DNA from 4 places in the Janthinobacterium sp. 13 genome. Region 1 is predicted to be linked to each of the others. Evidence: predicted binding sites of a transcription regulator. Region 1 holds the regulator's gene; each other region holds the start of a gene.
The links. Region 1 encodes sigma-54, which starts transcription at its own class of promoters, with help from an activator protein. Its sites were predicted from a motif close to TGGCANGNAANCTGCTTT; they were not measured.
Positions count from the first base shown of each region.

Region 2: a site for sigma-54 is predicted at 1,630-1,647, ahead of CLU94_RS10300 (TorF family putative porin). Genes of this name have one in related genera too.
Region 3: a site for sigma-54 is predicted at 2,259-2,276, ahead of CLU94_RS08995 (beta-propeller fold lactonase family protein). Genes of this name have one in related genera too.
Region 4: a site for sigma-54 is predicted at 2,816-2,833, ahead of urtA (urea ABC transporter substrate-binding protein). Genes of this name have one in related genera too.

Region 1 covers NZ_PEEQ01000001.1:2,552,858-2,557,850, reverse strand. The annotation lists gene CLU94_RS11255 (KpsF/GutQ family sugar-phosphate isomerase) at 1-335, shown strand, start outside; gene CLU94_RS11250 (KdsC family phosphatase) at 335-868, shown strand; gene lptC (LPS export ABC transporter periplasmic protein LptC) at 911-1,522, shown strand; gene lptA (lipopolysaccharide transport periplasmic protein LptA) at 1,548-2,129, shown strand; gene lptB (LPS export ABC transporter ATP-binding protein) at 2,129-2,884, shown strand; gene CLU94_RS11230 (RNA polymerase factor sigma-54) at 2,889-4,367, shown strand; gene hpf (ribosome hibernation-promoting factor, HPF/YfiA family) at 4,437-4,799, shown strand; gene CLU94_RS11220 (enoyl-CoA hydratase/isomerase family protein) at 4,928-4,993, shown strand, end outside.
Region 2 covers NZ_PEEQ01000001.1:2,345,926-2,350,918, reverse strand. The annotation lists gene CLU94_RS10310 (YifB family Mg chelatase-like AAA ATPase) at 1-1,095, opposite strand, end outside; gene CLU94_RS10305 (accessory factor UbiK family protein) at 1,210-1,458, opposite strand; gene CLU94_RS10300 (TorF family putative porin) at 1,728-2,495, shown strand; gene CLU94_RS10295 (P-II family nitrogen regulator) at 2,507-2,845, shown strand; gene CLU94_RS10290 (ammonium transporter) at 2,857-4,380, shown strand; gene gshA (glutamate--cysteine ligase) at 4,585-4,993, shown strand, end outside.
Region 3 covers NZ_PEEQ01000001.1:2,068,629-2,073,621, reverse strand. The annotation lists gene CLU94_RS09000 (TonB-dependent receptor family protein) at 1-2,136, opposite strand, end outside; gene CLU94_RS08995 (beta-propeller fold lactonase family protein) at 2,341-3,297, shown strand; gene adh (aldehyde dehydrogenase) at 3,642-4,993, shown strand, end outside.
Region 4 covers NZ_PEEQ01000001.1:5,178,507-5,183,499, forward strand. The annotation lists gene CLU94_RS22855 (Hsp70 family protein) at 1-444, opposite strand, end outside; gene CLU94_RS22860 (DUF2760 domain-containing protein) at 441-1,028, opposite strand; gene CLU94_RS22865 (transglutaminase-like domain-containing protein) at 1,283-1,882, shown strand; gene CLU94_RS22870 (DUF4349 domain-containing protein) at 1,899-2,687, shown strand; gene urtA (urea ABC transporter substrate-binding protein) at 2,887-4,140, shown strand; gene urtB (urea ABC transporter permease subunit UrtB) at 4,209-4,993, shown strand, end outside.

The DNA.
Region 1 (4,993 bases):
TGCCCGTGGACGCTTCCTTGCTGCAGGCGCTGGAGGAAATGACCAAGAAAGGCATGGGCATGACGGCCGTCGTCGACGCGGACAACCGTCCCGTGGGCGTGTTTACGGATGGCGATCTGCGCCGCATGTTCGAGCGCGTGCAGGATTTCACGCAAGTGGCGATCCGCGACGTCATGCATGCGCAGCCGCGCAGCATCGCGCCCGAACGCCTGGCCGTCGATGCCGTGGCCGTGATGGAGCAGTTCCGCATCAACCAGATGCTGGTCGTCGATGCCGACGGCAAGCTGGTGGGCGCGCTGCATATCCATGATCTGACGCAAGCGAAGGTGATCTGATGGACAGCGTGGCGGACAACCTGGCGCGGGCGGCCAAGGTCAAACTGATGATCTTTGACGTCGATGGCGTGCTCACCGACGGCAGCCTGCATTTCGGCCCGGACGGCGAGATGATGAAAACGTTTAATGTGTATGATGGCCTGGGCATCAAGCTGCTGCAGGAATCGGGCGTGCAGACGGCCATCATCAGCGCGCGCCGCTCGGCCATCACGGCGCGCCGCGCGCAAGACCTGGGCATTACCCATGTGCACCAGGGCGGCCACGACAAGCTGACGCCGTTTCGCGAATTGCTGGCGCTGACGGGCTTGACGGAAGAGCAATGTGGCTATATCGGCGACGACGTCATCGACGCGCCCATCCTGAAGCGCGTGGGCTTTGCCGTCAGCGTGCCGGGCGGGCGTCCGGAGGCGCAGGGCCTGGCCCACCATGTGACGCAGGCCGGCGGCGGCCGCGGCGCGGTGCGCGAGATCTGCGAATTCCTGCTGCGCGCCCAGGACAACTATGCGCGCGTCATGGCGCCGTTCCTGGAGTGAGGCGCGCCGCCTCGCCAGTGACCTTTGAAAGAGTGAAGCCCTATGCGTAAGCCAGGAGGCGCCCATCGCTGGCGCATGATTTTTACCGTGCTGGGCGCGGTTGTCGTCGCGCTGGGCAGCTTTTGGCTGCTCGAGGTGATGAACAAGAATGGCCAGGACATCACGGCCAGCAAGCATCTGGATGAACCCGACTATTTCATCACCAATTTCAGCATGGTGCGCATGGACTTGACGGGCAAGCCCAGCTATATCGTGTCGGGCACCAAGCTCACGCATTATCCGCTGGACGATTCGTCCGATATCGACCAGCCCTTCGTGCGCAAGCTCACGCCAGGCATGCCGCCGATGAACATGAATGCGGAATTGGCGCATATCGACCAGGACAATACCCGGCTGCAACTGCACCGCAAGGTCGTGATCGACCGCGTGGCCAGTCCGAAGGCGCAGAACCTGACGGTCAAGACGGAAGCGCTGACGGTGTTCCCGGACGAGGAAAGAATGGAAACGGACGTGCCTGTCGATATCCTGACGGGCGCCTCGCGCATCAATGGCGTCGGCATGAAGGCGAATAACGCCACCGGCGTGGTGGAAGTGCAGAATGCGCTGCGCATGGTACTCCCGCCGAAACCGCGCCCGGCCGCGGCGGCAAAATGACAGAATGAAACAAGGAAACCATACTATGAAGAACATCTTGCTGTTGACCGTATTTTCGCTGGCCATCATGGGCGTGGCGCATGCCGAGAAGGCCGATTCCGAGAAGGAAGCCGTCATCACGGCACGCAGCGGCCACGTCGATGACGTCAAGCAGGTGCGCACCCTGACGGGCGACGTCGTGCTGGTCAAGGGGACCCTGACCATGAAGGCGGGCCGGGCTCTGATCACGGAAGACCCGCAAGGCTACCAGTTCATCACCTTCTGGGCCGATCCCGGCAAGCTTGCGACCTTCCGCCAGAAGCGCGATGGCGCGGGCGACCTGTGGGTCGAAGGCGAGGCGGAGCGCGTGGAATACGACAACAAGACGGAAGTGGTGAAGCTGTTTTCCAGAGCCAAGCTGACGCGCCTGGAAGGCGCGAAAGTCACCGATGTGGCCAATGGCGCTTTCATCTCGTATGACAGCCGCAAGGAAGAATTTGCGATGGAAAATTCCAACAGCGGCACCAGCACCGCCGATGGCGGCAGCGTGCGCATGGTGATCCAGCCGAAGACCAAGGCGCCGGCAGCGGAGAAAGCGCCGGCCACGCCCGCGCCAGGAAAGAAATAATGGAAAATACACGTTGCGGCAGCACCCTGATCGTTCGCGGGCTGCAAAAAACCTATGGCAAGCGGCAAGTCGTGCATGATGTTTCGCTACAAGTCGAATGCGGCGAAGTGGTGGGCTTGCTGGGCCCGAACGGCGCCGGCAAGACTACCTCGTTCTACATGATTGTCGGCCTGGTGCCGTCCGATGGCGGCAGCATCGATATCAGCGGCGTGGATATCTCCAGCCTGCCGATCCACCGCCGCGCGCAGATGGGCCTGTCCTACCTGCCGCAGGAAGCGTCCGTCTTCCGCAAGCTGACGGTGGAAGACAATATCCGCGCCGTGCTGGAAATCCAGACCGTCGAAGGCCGTCCGCTGACGAAGGCCGAGATCGAGGAGCGGCTGGATAAATTGCTGGCCGACTTGCAGATTGAAAAGCTGCGCGAGAACCAGGCGCTGTCCCTGTCCGGTGGCGAACGCCGCCGCGTGGAAATCGCCCGCGCGCTGGCCACCGATCCCCGTTTCGTGCTGCTCGACGAGCCGTTCGCCGGCGTCGATCCGATCGCCGTGATCGAGATCCAGCGCATTGTGCGTTTCTTGAAGGAGCGCAATATCGGCGTGCTGATTACCGATCATAATGTGCGCGAGACGCTGGGTATTTGCGACCGCGCCTACATCATCAACCAGGGCTCGGTGCTGGCGTCGGGACGCCCCGACGACATCATTGCGAACGAGTCGGTACGCCGGGTCTATCTGGGCGAACACTTCCGCATGTAAGCCAATGAAACAATCATTGCAGCTGCGCACTTCGCAGCACCTGGCACTGACGCCGCAGTTGCAGCAATCGATACGCCTGTTGCAATTGTCTACTCTGGAATTGCACCAGGAACTCGAGCAATTGCTGACGGACAATCCCTTGCTCGAACGCCTCGACGATCCGCTCGACCGCTCGCTGCGCCTGCTGTCCGACGGGGCCTTGAGTTCCACGGCCGCGCCGGCCGAAGCGCCGCCCCAGCCGCCAGGCCAGGAGGCGCCCGCGGCGCCGGCCGAAGCGGAGGCGTTTGACGGCGAGGGGGGCGACAGCCCGGTCGCCGCGGATGGCGGCGACAGCGACTGGAGTGAGGCGAGCCGGGGCAAGGCGCCCGACGACGAAGATTCGCGTCCGCAATTGGAGGCCCATCACTGCACTCTGCGCGAACACCTGATGGAGCAGATGCGCGTGACGGTGCTCGAATTGCGCGACCGCGCGCTGGTCGAGCTGATCATCGACGCGCTCGACGACAATGGCTACCTGGAAGAGTCGCTCGACGACATCCTGGCGCGCCTGCCGGAAGAGCTGGAAATCGACGCCGACGAGATGCGCACGGCCTTGTCGCTGCTGCAAAGTTTCGATCCGCCGGGCGTGGGCGCGCGCAACGCGTCCGAATGCCTGGCCCTGCAAATCAAGCGCTTGCCGCACATCGCCATGGTGACGCGGCGCATGGCCCTCGTCATCGTGGAAAAGCACCTGGCCTGGTTTGCCCAGCGCGATTTCAACAAGCTGAAAAAAGCCCTCGATTGCGACGATGAAGACTTGCGCGAAGCGCAGACGGTGATTCGCCAGTGCAATCCGCATCCGGGCGCCGTGTTCGCCTCGGACGTGTCCGATTACGTGGTGCCCGACGTCGTCGTCAAGCGCGCGCGCAATGGCTGGCAAGTCACCCTGAACAACGACGTCATGCCGCGCCTGCGCGTCAACGCCATGTACGCCAACTTGCTCAAGCAGGGCAAGGGGGAGGGCGCCATGGGCGCACAGTTGCAGGAGGCCAAGTGGCTGATCAAGAACATGCGCCAGCGCTTCGACACGATCCTGCGCGTGGCGCAGGCGATAGTAGAAAGACAAAAGAACTTTTTCTCGCATGGGGCCGTTGCCATGCGCCCCCTTGTGCTCCGTGAAATAGCTGATACACTGGGTTTACACGAGAGTACTATCTCGCGGGTAACAACTCAAAAGTACATGCTGACCCCGCACGGCATGTTCGAGTTGAAATATTTCTTTGGTAGCCACGTCGCCACCGAAGCGGGGGGCGAAGCGTCATCGACGGCGATACGGGCATTGATCGTGCAACTGACAGGAGCAGAAGACCCTAAAAATCCTTTATCCGACAGTAAGATTGCGGACATGCTGGGGGAACAAGGCATGGTGATTGCGCGACGTACTGTTGCCAAATACCGGGAAGCATTAAAAATTCCGCCAGTGAGCCTGCGTAAGTGTTTGTAAGTTTTTTTCGGTTCCTCTGCGGGCCGGATAGGATGGACCGCACGAACCCGATCATCTTTAGGAGTGTGTATGAATCTCACCATCAGCGGACATCATCTCGAAGTGACACCAGCCATCCGTGAATACGTACAAACGAAGCTGGAGCGCGTGAAACGTCATTTCGATCAAGTCATCGATATCGCCGTGATTCTGACCGTGGATAACCTCAAAGAGAAAGAAAAACGTCAAAAGGCTGAAGTCAACCTGCGTTTGAGCGGCAAGACTGTCTATGTGGAAAGCTTGGCGCACGACCTGTACGCCGCGATCGATACCCTGATCGACAAGCTCGATAGGCAAGTGATGAAATACAAAACCAAAGTGCAAGGGCACGGTAAAGAGGCGATCAAGCATCTGCCAGACAACTCCGAGGAAGAAGCCGTCGTCGCCGTCTAAGGCCACCCGCTTCCAGCAGTTGTGATCAACTAAGGGCGCACATTGCGCCCTTTTTTGCGCCCAGCGGAACGCAATGTTCCCCGCGCAGGCATTAGAATATTCGCACTTTCACTTCTTTCCTGCCTGCCATGAGCGACTTCGTCCAGACTTCCATCCGCAACCGCACCGGGCACATCGTGCTCGACCGTCCGAAA
Region 2 (4,993 bases), 210 kb from region 1:
GCAACGACCGGAAGCGTGGCCCAGATAGCCGCACGGGCAGGGATTCATAGCGGCAATCAATTGAAAACGGGCAGGAAACTCGGCCTGGCGTGCCGCGCGTGAAATGCTGATCACGCCCGACTCCATGGGTTGGCGCAGCACGTCGAGCACCCGGCGGTGGAATTCGGCAATTTCATCGAGAAACAGCACGCCGCAGTGTGCCAGCGAGATTTCACCTGGCCGTGGCACGTTGCCGCCGCCCACCAGGGCTACGCCGGACGCCGTCTGGTGCGGGGCGCGATAGGGCCGCCGTTTCCAATGCTCCACCTTGAAGTGGCTGCCCAGCGAATGCACGGCCGCCGATTCCAGCGCCTCTTCATCGCTCATGGGCGGCAGCACGCCAGGGAAGCGGCTGGCCAGCATGGTCTTGCCTGCGCCCGGTGGTCCCACCATCAGGACGGTGTGACCGCCCGCTGCCGCCACTTCCAGTGCGCGTCGCGCCTGCTGCTGCCCTTGCACGTCGGCAAAGTCGGGATAGGGAAAAGCGTGCGGTGCCAGCACGGGCTGGTGGCGTTGCAGGGCAGTCTGGCTGGCGTGCCTGGCAAAATGCGCACAGACCTCGAGCAGGCTGTGGGCGGGATAGATGCAGGCATCGCTGACGAGAGCCGCCTCGTCCGCGTTCGCCTGCGGCAGGATGAAGGCGCGTGGCGTGCCTGACTGGCTGCGCTGCATGGCAAAGGTCATGGCCAGGGCGCCGCGGATGGGACGCAACTGGCCAGACAGCGACAGTTCGCCCGCGAATTCATAGTGCTGTAATTGGTCGCCCGGCAACTGGCCGGAGGCGGCCAGGATGCCCAGTGCGATGGGCAAGTCGAAGCGGCCCGATTCCTTGGGCAAGTCTGCCGGCGCCAGATTGGCCGTGATGCGCCGCGCCGGCATCTCGAAGCCGCAGTTTTGCAACGCGGCACGCACGCGGTCGCGCGACTCCTTCACTTCCGTATCCGGCAGGCCGACTATCGTAAACGAAGGCAAGCCATTGGCAAGGTGGACTTCGACACTTACCTCGGGCGCCTCCATGCCGGCCAGGGCGCGGCTTTTCAGGACGGCCAGGCTCATCAGACTCCCCTGTAGCGCGGACGCGGGCAGGATCAGTCTAGCGCTTGAAAAGGTGTGAGGCTTGAGGTATGCCAGCAAGGTCGCCGATTACGGCGCCCTGCGTGCAGCAGCGGTTCAGGCTTTTGGATCGTTCAGGCGCGTTTCCAGTTCGATCAGACGCAATTCCAGTGCATCCAGTTTGGCACGGGTCTTGGCCAGCACTTGCGCCTGGATATCGAATTCCTCGCGCGTGACGAGATCGAGGCGGGCGAAGCCCTGGGTCATCATCGATTTCACATTTTTCTCTATATCCTTGGCCGGCGAGTTTTCGATGGCTTGATGGATCTTGCCCTGCAAGTCGTTAAAGAAGGTATTCATGTCCATGGTCAGTCCTTTTATGGTGCGGCCTGTGCATCGCACCATTGCGGTGCACAGCAGCGTTAATCTGGTGCGAAACTGGGCGCTTCATTGTGCTTCAGCAGTCCGTTGCCGCATTCCTGGCCGTGTGCAGGGTATGTATGGACGGAAATGCACCTGTCAAGGTGGCAATAGAGCTGGCACGTATTCTGCTAAAGAAGGTATGAACGCTTTGTGATCTCCAGCCAAGATTTTAAACCTCAACCGCTTTAAAAGTTCAATAAAAGGGAATCGCCATGAAGAATCTGTCCAAGAACATGACTTTAGCTGCAGCGTTGACGCTGGCCATGACCGCCTTGTGCGGTAGCGCCATGGCCCAGGATGCAGTGGCGGCGCCTGCTGTGGCCGAAGCGGTACCTGATAACGTGGTGAGCTACAACGTGGCGCTGACCAGCGATTACCGTTACCGCGGCATCTCGCAAAGCCGCTTGAACCCGGCCATCAGCGGCGGTGCCGACTATACCCATAACCCGACGGGCCTGTATGTGGGCACCTGGCTGTCGAGCATCAAATGGATCAAGGACGGCGGCGGCGATACCAATCTGGAATGGGATATCTACGGCGGCAAGCGGGGCGAGATCAGCAAGGATTTTACCTATGACGTGGGCGGCCTGTACTACTTCTACCCATCGAATGGACTGAGCACCAATGCCAACACCTTCGAGCTGTACGGCCAGCTGGGTTATGGCCCCGCGTACATCAAGTACTCGCATTCGACCACCAATCTGTTCGGCGTGGCCGACAGCAAGAACAGCGGCTACCTCGACGTGGGCGCCAACGTCGAGGTGCACGACGGTTACATCTTGAATCTGCACGCCGGGCGCCAGAAGGTCGAGCACAACGATTCCCTCAGCTACAGCGATTACAAGATCGGCGTGACCAAGGACTTCGGCATGGCGACCGTTGCCCTGGCGGTCGTCAAGGCCAATATCGTATCGTTGGCACCGAATGGCAAGAATCTGGCGAAATCCGGTCTCGTGCTGACCGTATCGAAAACCTTTTAAGCGAGACAGTCATGAAAATGATTACTGCAATCATTAAACCGTTCAAACTGGACGAAGTACGCGAAGCTTTGTCGGCTATCAATGTGCAAGGCATTACCGTCACGGAAGTCAAGGGTTTCGGCCGCCAGAAAGGTCACACGGAACTCTACCGTGGCGCCGAGTATGTCGTTGATTTCTTGCCAAAAACCAAGATTGAAGCGGCCGTCGATGACGCCATTGTCGACCAGGCCATCGAAGCGATCGAAGGCGCCGCGCGTACCGGTAAAATCGGTGATGGCAAGATTTTCGTCTACAACCTGGAACAGGTCATCCGCATCCGTACCGGTGAAACCGGCAACGAAGCGCTCTAAGGGGAATATTGATGCATAAAAATATAACAAAATTGCTAGCCGGGATAGCCTGTCTGTGTGCGTTTGGTGTCGCCACGCCGAGCTTTGCCGATGCGCCCGCCAAGACGGAGGCGGCCACGACCGCGGCCGTTGCCGCCCCGGCCGTGACGCCCGTGCCTGATGCAGCCGCACCGGCCCCGGCCGCTGCCGCGCCAGCCGCCGCGCCCGTTGCCAACAAGGGCGACACCAGTTTCATGATGATCAGCACCTTGCTGGTGATCTTGATGACGATCCCCGGCCTGGCCCTGTTCTACGGCGGCCTGGTGCGCTCCAAAAACATGCTGTCGGTGCTGATGCAGGTGTTCATGGTGTTCGCGCTGGTCATCGTCCTGTGGTGCATCTACGGCTACTCGATCGCCTTCACGGAAAAAACCGCCTTCTTCGGTGGCTTCGACCGCCTGTTCCTGAACGGCATCTGGGATCCGGCCAAGGGCACGTTCGCCGCCGCCGCCACCTTCAGCAAGGGCGTCGTCATTCCCGAGTTCGTCTTCGTCGCTTTCCAGGGCACGTTTGCCGCCATCACCTGCGCGTTGATCGTCGGCGCCTTTGCCGAGCGCGCCAAGTTTGCCGCCGTGCTGGCCTTCGTCGTGCTGTGGTTCACGTTCGCCTACCTGCCAGCGGCCCACATGGTGTGGTTCTGGACCGGTCCTGACCTGATCACCAACGCCGCCACCTCGGCCAGCGAAGCCCTGAAGGCGGGTTGGATCTGGCAAAAAGGCGCGCTGGACTTCGCCGGCGGCACCGTGGTGCACATCAACGCCGCCGTCGCCGGCCTGGTGGGGGCCATCATGATCGGCAAGCGCGTCGGTTACGGCCGCGAATCGATGGCGCCGCACTCGCTGACGATGACCATGATAGGCGCTTCGCTGCTGTGGGTGGGCTGGTTCGGTTTCAATGCCGGTTCCTCGCTGGAAGCGGGCGACGTGGCGGCTTTGGCCTTCGTCAATACCTTGCTGGCAACGGCCGCCGCCACCCTGTCGTGGGTGTTTGGCGAATGGATTTCCAAGGGCAAGCCTTCCATGCTCGGTGGCGCGTCCGGCGCCGTGGCAGGCCTGGTGGCGATCACCCCGGCGGCCGGCTTTGTCGGCCCGATGGGCGGCCTCGTCATCGGCTTGCTGGCCGGTGTCGTCTGCCTGTGGGGCGTGAATGGCCTGAAACGCCTGATCGGCGCCGACGATTCGCTCGACGTATTCGGCGTGCATGGCGTGGGCGGTATCCTGGGCGCCTTGCTGACGGGCGTGTTTGCTGCACCGCAACTGGGCGGCCAGGGCATCTTCGACTATGTCACCAACAAGATGTCGGCGGATCCGTACTCGATCGGCCACCAGGTGTGGGTGCAGGCGCAAGCGGTCGGCACCACCATCCTCTGGTCGGCCCTGGTTTCCCTCGTTGCCTATAAACTGGTCGACATCGTCATCGGCTTGCGCGTACCGGAAGACGAAGAGCGCGAAGGCCTCGATATCACCAGCCACGGCGAGCAAGCGTATCATGGCTAAATAGCAATTATCTGGCATGCCAGCGCCCCGGCGCGGCATGTCCTGCTGGAAAAGGCGCCTCATTGAGGCGCCTTTTTTTCGTTATGGGAATGGAAAAGGTCTTTAAAACAAGGCTTTTGCCCCGATTTGGGGTACTTACACGGTAATATAGTCGGCAGTTCTGTGTGCTTTTTTGAATACTGCACATAATTTAAGGATGTAACTATGGTTCCCCATCTCGTCACGGCCCTGACCGGACCGCTGCTCGACCTCGAAAAAAAGATTCTGGCCGCGACGCCGGCCATTGAGCGCTGGTTTCGCATGGAGTGGCAAGAGCACACGCCGCCCTTCTATTGCTCGGTAGACTTGCGTAATGCGGGCTACAAGCTGGCGCCCGTCGATACCAATCTGTTCCCTGGCGGTTTCCACAACCTGGCGACGGAAATGCTGCCCTTGTCCGTGCAGGCGGCCATGGCCGCCATCGACAAGTATTGCCCGGATGCCCGCAACCTGCTGATCGTGCCGGAATTGCACAACACCACGCCGCAATACCTGCAGAACGTGGCGCGCCTGATGCAGATCTTCCGCCAGACGGGGCTGCACGTGCGCTTCGGTTCCTGGTCGCCCGACATCA
Region 3 (4,993 bases), 480 kb from region 1:
GAAACTATATTGGGCGCTGACGCCCAGCAACCAATTGCGTCCCGGCGCCGCTTCATAGTAGCGCTTGTTACTGTCACCGACGATGACGGAACCCACGTAGGTCTTGTCGAACAGGTTGTTCAGGCGGGCAAACTCCTTGAAGCGCCAATTGCCCACGTTTTGCCTGGCGTTGACGCGCGCATTGAATACCGTGTAGCCGGGCGCCGGTTTTTCGATGTTGCTGTCTTCCGCGTAGACCTGGTTGCTGGCCACGCTTTCCAGCGCTGCGCCAAAGCGGTCGAACGTATCTTTCCAGGCCAGCTCCGCAAACAGGTTGGCGCTGGGTACGCCCGGCAAGCGGCTGCCTTCGCGCACGCCGCCAAATGCCTGGTCATACACGGCATGCAGGCTGGTGAGCGCCACTTTGGTCGTGAAGCCATATGGCAGGTTCGAATCCAGCGACACTTCCATGCCCTGGCGCAAGGTTTTACCCCCATTGCGATAGCTGGTGCGCCCGCCGCTGGACTTGTCGACCACCAGTTCGTCGTTGGTCTTGATCTGGAACAAGGCCGCATTCACGTGCGTGTTGTTGGCGATCCTGGCCTTGACACCGGCTTCCAGGTTGGTGCTGGTGGCGGGCTTCAAGTTGAAATTGAAGCCGCCGCCTGTGCCCGAGTAAAACAGTTCATTCAGGGTGGGCGCTTCGAAACCGCGCGCGGCGCTGGCGTAGACGTTGACGTTCGGCGTCAGTTTATACAGCAGGCCCAGCACGGGCGTCGTGTGGCTGAATTCCAGGCTGCCGCTATCGTTGCCGTTGCTGAGGAAATGGTCGTCGACAGCCACTTTCATCTTGCTGTAGCGCATACCTGCGCTGAGCAGCCACGGGCCGCCTTGCCATTCCGCCTGGATATACGGATCGAGGCTGGAGACGACATCCTGCTCGTCGCGGCGCAGCTTGCCTTTTACGCCAAAGCTATTGCCAATGAAATTTTCATAGCCGGTACGGTCGTCGCTGGAGCGGCCATAGTCGATGCCGATAGTCGTGCTCAGCTTGCCTCCGGCCAGCTGGTTCACGTGCAGCCAGTTGGTGTCGATGCCATAGAACTGGCGCTGGAAATCGACCACGCCGCCCGAATGGCTGGGCGGCGCCTGGAATCCCTTGGTAAACGCCTGGTACTGGATCACGTCGCGGTTGCCGCCATACACCATCACGTGCAGGCGGTCATCGCCGAACGACTGTTCATAAGTGGCGCCGATCTGCTGGTGGTCGATGCTCTTGCGGGTGTTGTAGCGGTCGGCCAGGGTGCGTTTCGGGTTTTGCGTGTCCGTCGTGTCGATTTCGCCGGCGCGCGGGTTGGCGGCAAACGTGGGCCAAGTGGCGCCCAGCGGATCTTGCGTGTTGCCTTGGTGCAAGCTGTTGGCGACGATGGTCAGCTTGCTGTCCGCGGTGGGCTTGACGGTGATCTTGCCGAACGCTTGTTCGCGCGTGGCGGCGCTGTGGTCGCGGAAGCCGTCCGTGCGGAAGCGCGAGCCGTCGAGCACGTAGCCGATGCCGCCTGCCTGGCCTTGCGCCGTCAAGTCCACCTTGCTGGTGCCGTAGCTGCCGCCCGTCACATTCAGTTCGACGGAAGGGGGATTTTGTCCATCCTTGGAAAACAGCTGGATCACGCCGCCCGAATGGTTGCCGTAGATGGCAGAAAACGGTCCGCGCAGCACTTCGATGCGCTCGGCCGTATCGAGGTTGAAGGTGGCGGCCTGGCCCTGGCCGTCGGGCATGCTGGCGGGAATGCCATCGCTGATCAGCTTGACGCCGCGCACGCCGAAGGCCGAGCGGGCGCCGAAGCCGCGCGACGAGATTTGCAAGTCTTGTGCGTAGTTCTGGCGGTTTTGCACGACCAGGCCCGGCACGGCGGCCAGCGCTTCCGACGCGTTGACGCGGATTTGGCCATCCTGGATGCGCGCGCTGTCGACCACGTCGATGGACGCCGGCACTTCCTGGCTGGGGTGGGCGATGCGGCTGCCGCTGACGACCACCGTATCCATGAATTGTCCGTTGGCCGGGGCAGCTGCCTCGGCGGCAAAGACGTGGGGGGCGAGGGTGGCGCTGCCGGCGACAAACAGGCTGGCGATGGTGTTCAGGCGGAAACGATGCTGCATGCGGATTCTCCAATGTGAATAAAAGCCTGCTTGATCGCGTGCGCGGTACAGGTCTGCGTAGGTGTATCAAGCAATATGCCTGCCATGTCTCCATTGGTGGGCTGAAATTATACGCGTGTCAGTGGCACGGCGTTTGCATACGGTAATTGTCAGAGGCGCCGATGCGGCGCGCTTTTCCCTCGTTTTGCCATTGAAAAGGTGATTATGCCCAACTTCTTCTCGCGCTTGCGCCAGGTGTGCTGGCTGCTGCCGGCGCTCGCCAGCACCGCTGTCCAGGCCGCTCCTTTTGCCTACGTTCCCAATGAAAAGTCGGGCACCTTGAGCGTGATCGACACGGCGACCGACCAGGTGGTGCGCCAGATCGCCGCAGGCAAGCGTCCGCGTGGCATCGCCGCCGACCCCGCCGGGCGGCAATTGTTTGTCACGGATGCCGCCAGCAGCGCCTTGCTGCTGATCGACAATGCTGGCGGCGCGCCCGTGCGCACGGTGGCGCTGGGCAAGTCGCCCGAAGGCGTCAGTGCCTCGCAAGACGGTAGTCACGTGGCCGTTGCCGTCGAGGAAAACAATAGCGTGGCCTTGCTCGATGGCCAGACAGGTACCTTGCTCGCCGATATCAAGGTGCAGGGACGCAATCCGGAACACGCCGTCTTCAGCCCGGATGGGCGCTGGCTGCTGGTCAGCGCGGAAGAGGCGGAGCAAGTCGATGTCATTGATGTGGCGCAACGCCGCCAGGTCGCTTCCATCGCCGTGGGATTGCGGCCGCGCGGCATCGGTTTCAGTCCGGACTCGGGCCGCGCCTACGTGGCGTGCGAACTGGTCAATGCCGTCTACGTGATCGACATGGCCGCGCGCAAGGCGATTGCCACCATTCCAGCGGGCAAGAATGCGAATGGCATCGCCGTCCATCCCGGCGGCAAACAGGTGTATGTCTCGAACGGCATCGACGGAACGGTGATGGTGATCGACACGGCCAGCAATCAGGTCACGGCCACGATTGGCGTCGGCAAGCGCCCGTGGAACATGGCCATCACGCCGGACGGCGCCAAGCTGTACGTGGCCAATGGCCGCTCGAACAGCGTGTCCGTCATCGACACGGCCAGCGCGCGCAAGGTGGCCGATATTGCCGTGGGTGAATTGCCATGGGGCGTGGTGATTCGTTGATTCCTTCATGGCACAGGCGCAGGTGTTCCAGTCTGGTACACCTGTTCCATTGTGCAGCGGCGGCGTGGCGGCAAAGCAGGGCTGGCCCGGATTGGAACAGGATGCCGCCACCTTGTTCAAAACGCAAACAGAGCCACGCCCCCACCCAAGTCCGGGGCATGCGCTGAAAAGCGGGCCGGGATTGACGCCACGCCCTTGTAACGGGGGCAAAACCGGCTAAGTTTGTAGTGGGACGGCGAGCTGGCACGGCATTTGCGGAAGACTCCGTGTACTCACCCCATCTGTACCAGGACGTTTGATTTTAATTAAGTATTTCCATTCTAATTAACCCGATAGAGGACGACATGAATCTCGCAGACATCAGCAAACTGGGCGTAGCCAATCCCTTCAAACAACGCTATGACAATTACATCGGCGGCAAATTCGTTGCACCAGTAAAAGGTGAATACTTTCCTAACATCACCCCGATCACGGGCTTGCCGTTTTGCGAAATCGCCCGTTCCACGACGGAAGACGTCGAGCTGGCGCTGGACGCCGCGCACGCCGCCAAGGAGGCATGGGGCAAGACTTCGCCTGCCGAGCGCGCCAATATCCTGAACCGCATCGCCGACCGCATCGAACAGAACCTGAGCCTGATCGCCACGGCGGAAACCATCGACAACGGCAAGCCGATCCGCGAAACGATGAATGCCGACATTCCGCTGGCCATCGACCATTTCCGTTACTTCGCCGGCTGCATCCGCGCCCAGGAAGGTTCCGTCGCACAAATCGATGCGGAAACCTATGCCTATCACTACCATGAGCCGCTGGGCGTCGTGGGCCAGATCATCCCGTGGAATTTCCCTATCCTGATGGCCGTGTGGAAACTGGCGCCAGCCCTGGCCGCCGGCAATTGCGTCGTCTTGAAACCGGCCGAGCAGACTCCGGCTTCCATCATGGTGTTGATCGAGCTGATCGGCGACTTGCTGCCGCCTGGCGTGCTGAACATCATCAATGGTTTCGGCCTGGAAGCGGGCAAGCCGCTGGCGTCGAGCAAGCGCATCGCCAAGATCGCCTTTACGGGTGAAACGGGCACGGGCCGTCTGATCATGGGCTATGCGGCGCAAAACCTGATTCCCGTCACCCTGGAACTGGGCGGCAAGTCGCCGAACATCTTCTTTGAAGACGTGATGGATGCCGACGATGATTATTTCGACAAGTGCCTGGAAGGTTTTGCGATGTTTGCGCTGAATCAAGGCGAAGTGTGCACCTGCCCATCGCGCGTGCTGATCCAGGAATCGATCTACGAGAAATTCATCGAACGGGCCTTGAAACGCGTGGCTGCCATCAAGCAGGGCAATCCGCTCGACTCTGCCACCATGATCGGCGCCCAGGCGTCGCAGGAGCAGCTGGAGAAAATCCTGTCCTACCTCGACATCGGCCGCCAGGAAGGCGCGGAAGTGCTGGCCGGTGGCGAGCGCAACACGCAGGCGGGCGACCTGGAAGGCGGCTATTACGTGCGTCCGACCGTGTTCAAGGGCAATAACAAGATGCGCATCTTCCAGGAAGAGATCTTCGGACCCGTCGTGTCCGTGACCACCTTCAAGGATGAGGCCGACGCGCTGGCGATTGCCAACGATACCTTGTACGGCCTGGGCGCCGGCCTGTGGACGCGCGACGGTTCGCGCGCCTTCCGCATGGGACGCGCCATCCAGGC
Region 4 (4,993 bases), 2.6 Mb from region 1:
CGTCAGGTAGCGCGTGGCGGCCGTGATGGGCGAAATGCGCGCCACTTCCGCTGGCGCGTCGTTCGGCAGGATGGCCGCGCGGCGGTCCACGCCCGGGTGGCACAGCCAGCTTTTCGCGCTCGACACGAGACGGATGGGCGTGGTGGCGCCGCGGCTGCGGGCCATCTCGCCGACGACGAACGGCGCTTGCGCTTCCTCGGTGACCCAGGGCAGGGCCAGGTCGCCCGCCGCCACTTCATCGGCGTGCGGCAGGTAGACGAACGACGGCAGCAGCGACAATTCTTCGACGGTGCCCGGCGCCGACAACTGCGGCACTTTCAGCACGCCGTGGCTCGATTGCTCGCCGTCGCTCTCGACCAGGTTCACATACGACAGGGCGCTGTGGGTGGTGCCCAGGTCGATGCCGATGGCGTAGCGCGGGCTTGGGTTGGCTTGATCGTTCACAGTTCCACCTCGGCTGGCGCCAGGATGGCGGCGTCGTGCTGCTCGCTCAGTTTCGGCAGGCGCACGCTGGACGCGCGCCAGCCGCGGTGGCTGAGGGTGCCCGTGAACGGCGCGGAACCGACCACGTTGCCCGTCAGGCGCACTTGCGCGGAATCAAAACCTTCCTGCAGCACGATGCGGCTGCCTTCGGCTTCCTGGCGCACGGCCTCGATGGTGAAATACTCGCGCATGACCTTGGCGCAGCCTTCATGCACGACGCGGGCGGCCGCGCCGATGTCGGCATCGGCATGGCTGCCCAGGTTTTCCTGGGTAAAGTCGATCAATCGCGCTTCGCGTTGCAGCAGGGCCAGCAATTGCAGGGCCGCATCGGGCGTCGCTTCCTTCAAAATGACGGGCGCGGCGGCCGGCGTCGGCACGGGGGCGGGCGCCGGAGCCGGGGCCACTGGCGCCACCGGGGCGGCTTCGGGCAAGGAAAGCTTTTCCACGCGGGCCGCATAGGCGGCGTCCGACAGGGTGCTGAAGAAGGCGCCGAAAGCCAGCGGGACTCGGCGCCAGAACGATGGGTGGGACGATGAAGTGCTCATAGGGAACTCGTTTCTCTGATCTGTAGGGAGGCGTCGGCGGCGGGGGCCGCTTCGCAAGGTAGTGCCATGTGCGGGGCCAACAGGGCCGGCTGCGTTTGCCCGCATGATACCAGCTACCGGGCCGCCGCCAAAGTCGCCGCCCCCTGGCAGGCAGGCCGAAGCGTGGATTTTCTTTGTTCTTGCGCAAGGAAACGTTCGATTTCGTGCCGCTTCGACTAGAATCGCGCATTATCTTTTTGCATGACCTCGATGCCATGTCTACCGACTTTTCCCTGTATTTAGCCAGCAGCACTTACATCGACAGCGACCATCCGGCCGTGCGCGCCAGGGCGGCCGCGCTGGCGGAGGGCGCGGTGGGCGACGCCGCGATCGCGGCCCGCTGCTTTGCCTTCGTGCGCGACGAGGTCGCCCACAGCTGGGATTACCAGCGCAATCCCGTCACTTGCCGGGCGTCCGACGTCTTGCAGCATGGCACGGGCTACTGCTATGCGAAGAGCCATCTGCTGGCGGCGCTGCTGCGCGCCAACGGCATTCCTGCCGGCCTGTGCTACCAGCGCCTGGCCGTGGGCGAAGTGGGGCCGCCGTTCTGCCTGCATGGCTTGAACGTCGTGTATCTGCAGGAGTTTGGCTGGTACCGCATCGATGCGCGCGGCAACAAGCCCGGCGTCGCTGCCGCCTTCACGCCGCCACGGGAACAGCTGGCCTTTCCCGTGCTGGCGCCGGAGGAACGCGATTTGCCGGAAATCTGGCCGGCGCCGTTGCCGCAGGTGATCGCCTCCCTGACGGGCCATGCGACGGTGCAGGAAGTGGCGGCGCACCTGCCCGATATCGAATTGTTGCCGTTGCAAAAATAATCCAAAGAAAGAAACCATGAAAAAAATCTGTATTGGCCTGATGGGCCTGATGCTGCTGGCCGGTTGCGGCAGCAAGGGCGAGAGCGGCGGGCAGTCGAGCGCCGCGCGTCTCGATGGCAAGGAAAAGGGCAGCGAGTTTCTTGCCTATGAACATAATGTCAGCGTCGATACGCACGAGGCGCAAGTGCGTCCCCTGTATGAAAAAGTGGTCGCCGCCTGCAAGGCCGATACGGAAAACGGCTGCCTGCTGCTCGATTCCAGCGTCGACAGCGGCCGCTACCTGCATGCGCGCATCAGCATGCGCGCCAAGCCGGCCGGCATCAGGAAGCTGGTCGCGCTGGTCGCGGCCGAAGGCGACGTCACCAGCCAGGGCACCAAGGTGGAAGACCTGGGCCGTCCGGTGCTCGACAGCAAGAAACGCCTGGAAATGCTCAAGCAATACCAGGCGCAGCTGCAAGACCTGGAAAAGCGCTCGGGCACCAACGTCGATGCCCTCATCAAGGTGACCAAGGAGCTGGCCACCGTGCAAGTGGAACTGGAGCAGGCGACGGCCGCCAACGCGCTGTTGATGCAGCGCATCGATACGGACTTGCTGAACGTGGCCATCAGCGCCGAAGGCAAGCAATCGTTCTGGCGCCCCGTCAAGCGCGCGCTGGGCAATTTCACGGAAAACCTGTCGGAAGGCGTGGCCAACGCCATCACGGCCATGGCCTACATCCTGCCGTGGCTGATCGCTTTCGTGCTGCTGTTCCCGCTGGGCCGCAAGGGCTGGCGCCGCCTGCGGGGCGCGCCGCGCAAGGATTGATGTCGGGATTGTTGCTTCCTACGCACCGTTTTACGGCAATTTGAAACCTGGCTGCACAGTCCTTGTGCAGCCAGGTTTTTTTTCGTGCGGCGCTGGCCCCGTGCACCATGGCGGACACCTGCTGGCGCTGGCATGCATTCTGCTTTAACAACATCGCAGGCCCAGCTCGACCCCCCACGAACCCATCACAGGAGTCCCCATGTCACGACGCATCATCCTGAAAGCGGCCGCCGCCGGCGCACTGGCCCTGGCCACCTCCACCTATATGCAGGCAGCCTTGGCCGCCGATACGATCAAGGTGGGCATTTTGCACTCCCTGTCGGGCACCATGGCCATTTCCGAAACGTCGCTCAAGGATGTGGCGCTGATGACGATTGCCGAGATCAATGCCAAGGGCGGCGTGCTGGGCAAGAAGCTGGAAGCCGTCGTCGTCGATCCCGCATCGAACTGGCCCTTGTTCGCGGAAAAAGCGCGCCAGCTGGTGGCGCAGGATAAGGTGGCTGTCGTGTTCGGCTGCTGGACGTCCGTGTCGCGCAAGTCGGTGTTGCCCGTGTTCAAGGAACTCAACAGCCTGCTGTTTTACCCGGTGCAATACGAGGGCGAGGAGCTGGAAAAGAATGTGTTCTATACGGGCGCCGCGCCGAACCAGCAGGCGATTCCCGCCGTGGAATACCTGATGAGCAAGGATGGCGGCGGCGCCAAGCGCTTCGTGCTGCTGGGCACGGACTACGTGTATCCGCGCACCACCAACAAGATCCTGCGCGCCTTCCTGAAAAGCAAAGGCGTCAAGGATGGCGACATCAGCGAGGTCTACACGCCATTCGGCCACGCCGACTATCAAACCATCGTCGCCAACATCAAGAAGTTTTCCACGGGCGGCAAGACGGCCGTCATTTCCACCATCAATGGCGATTCCAACGTGCCGTTCTACAAGGAACTGGGCAATGCGGGCTTGAAAGCCACGGACGTGCCCGTCGTCGCGTTTTCCGTGGGCGAGGAAGAGTTGCGCGGCATCGATACCAAGCCGCTGCTCGGTCATCTGGCGGCCTGGAATTATTTCGAATCCGTCAAGAATCCCGTGAATACGGCCTTCATCAAGCAGTGGAAAGCGTATGCGGTGGCGCAAAAGCTGCCGAACGCGGGGTCGGTCGTGACGAACGACCCGATGGAAGCGACCTATGTCGGCATCCACATGTGGGCGCAAGCCGTGGAAAAGGCGAAATCGACGGACACGGACAAGGTGATCGCCGCCATGGCCGGCCAGAGCGTCAAGGCGCCGTCCGGCTTTACCCTGACCATGGATGCCACGAATCACCACTTGCACAAGCCCGTGATGATCGGCGAAATCAAGGCTGATGGGCAATTCAATGTCGTTTGGAAAACCAAGGAAGCAATACGCGCCCAGCCGTGGAGCCCGTTTATCAAGGGCAATGAGGGCAAGCAAAAGCTGTAAAAGCCACGCCGGCGCCATCGGGCCATGCGTCCGGTGGCGCCGACCATCAACGCTTTCCCGGGATATCAATGAGGCTATTCACATCGCTGCTGGTCTTCGCCTGCCTGTGCCTGTCGTCCATGGCGCAGGCTGCCATCCCTCCAGACCTGCTCAAGCCGCTGGCCGGCGATGACCCTGACGCCCGTGTCGCCGCCGTCGCGCAGATCGCCGCCCTTGCCACGCCCGAGGCCGCCCGTGTGCTGCAAGCCTTGCAGGACGACGCGTTGTACGCCACGCCCGACGGCAAGGTGTACATCGTCGACGGCGAGCAGGCGCTTGACCCGGCACTCGGCAAGAACGTGCCGCTGCCCGACGGCATCGATGGCGTGATGGTCAACAACCGCTTGCGCTCGGCCGTGGCGGGCGCCTTGTCGGGGCTGAAACTGCTGGCACCGGAACGGGCCGAACGGCTGGCGGCCGCGCAAGCCTTGCAAAAGGCGGTTGATCCCGCGCAGCTTCCCTTGATCCGCGCGGCGCTGGGGCAGGAAAGCGATGCTGACATCAAACAGATATTGCAGGTGCTGATCGCCAGCGCCAACCTGCATGCGCCCGACGTCGCCACGCGCAAGGCCGCCGTGCAGGCGCTGGCCGGCAGCAGCGATGCGCGCCTGCTGCCCGTGCTGCAAGCCATGCTGGAGAAAGGGCCAGATGGCAAGGCCGGCGAGCCGGACGAGGCCGTGCAACTGGCCGCCATCGAGACCATGCGCCAGATCAAGGGACGGGTGGCGCGCATGGAGTTTGCCGGCAATGTGTTTTACGGCATTTCGCTGGGCAGCGTGCTGCTGCTGGCGGCCCTGGGCCTGGCCATCACGTT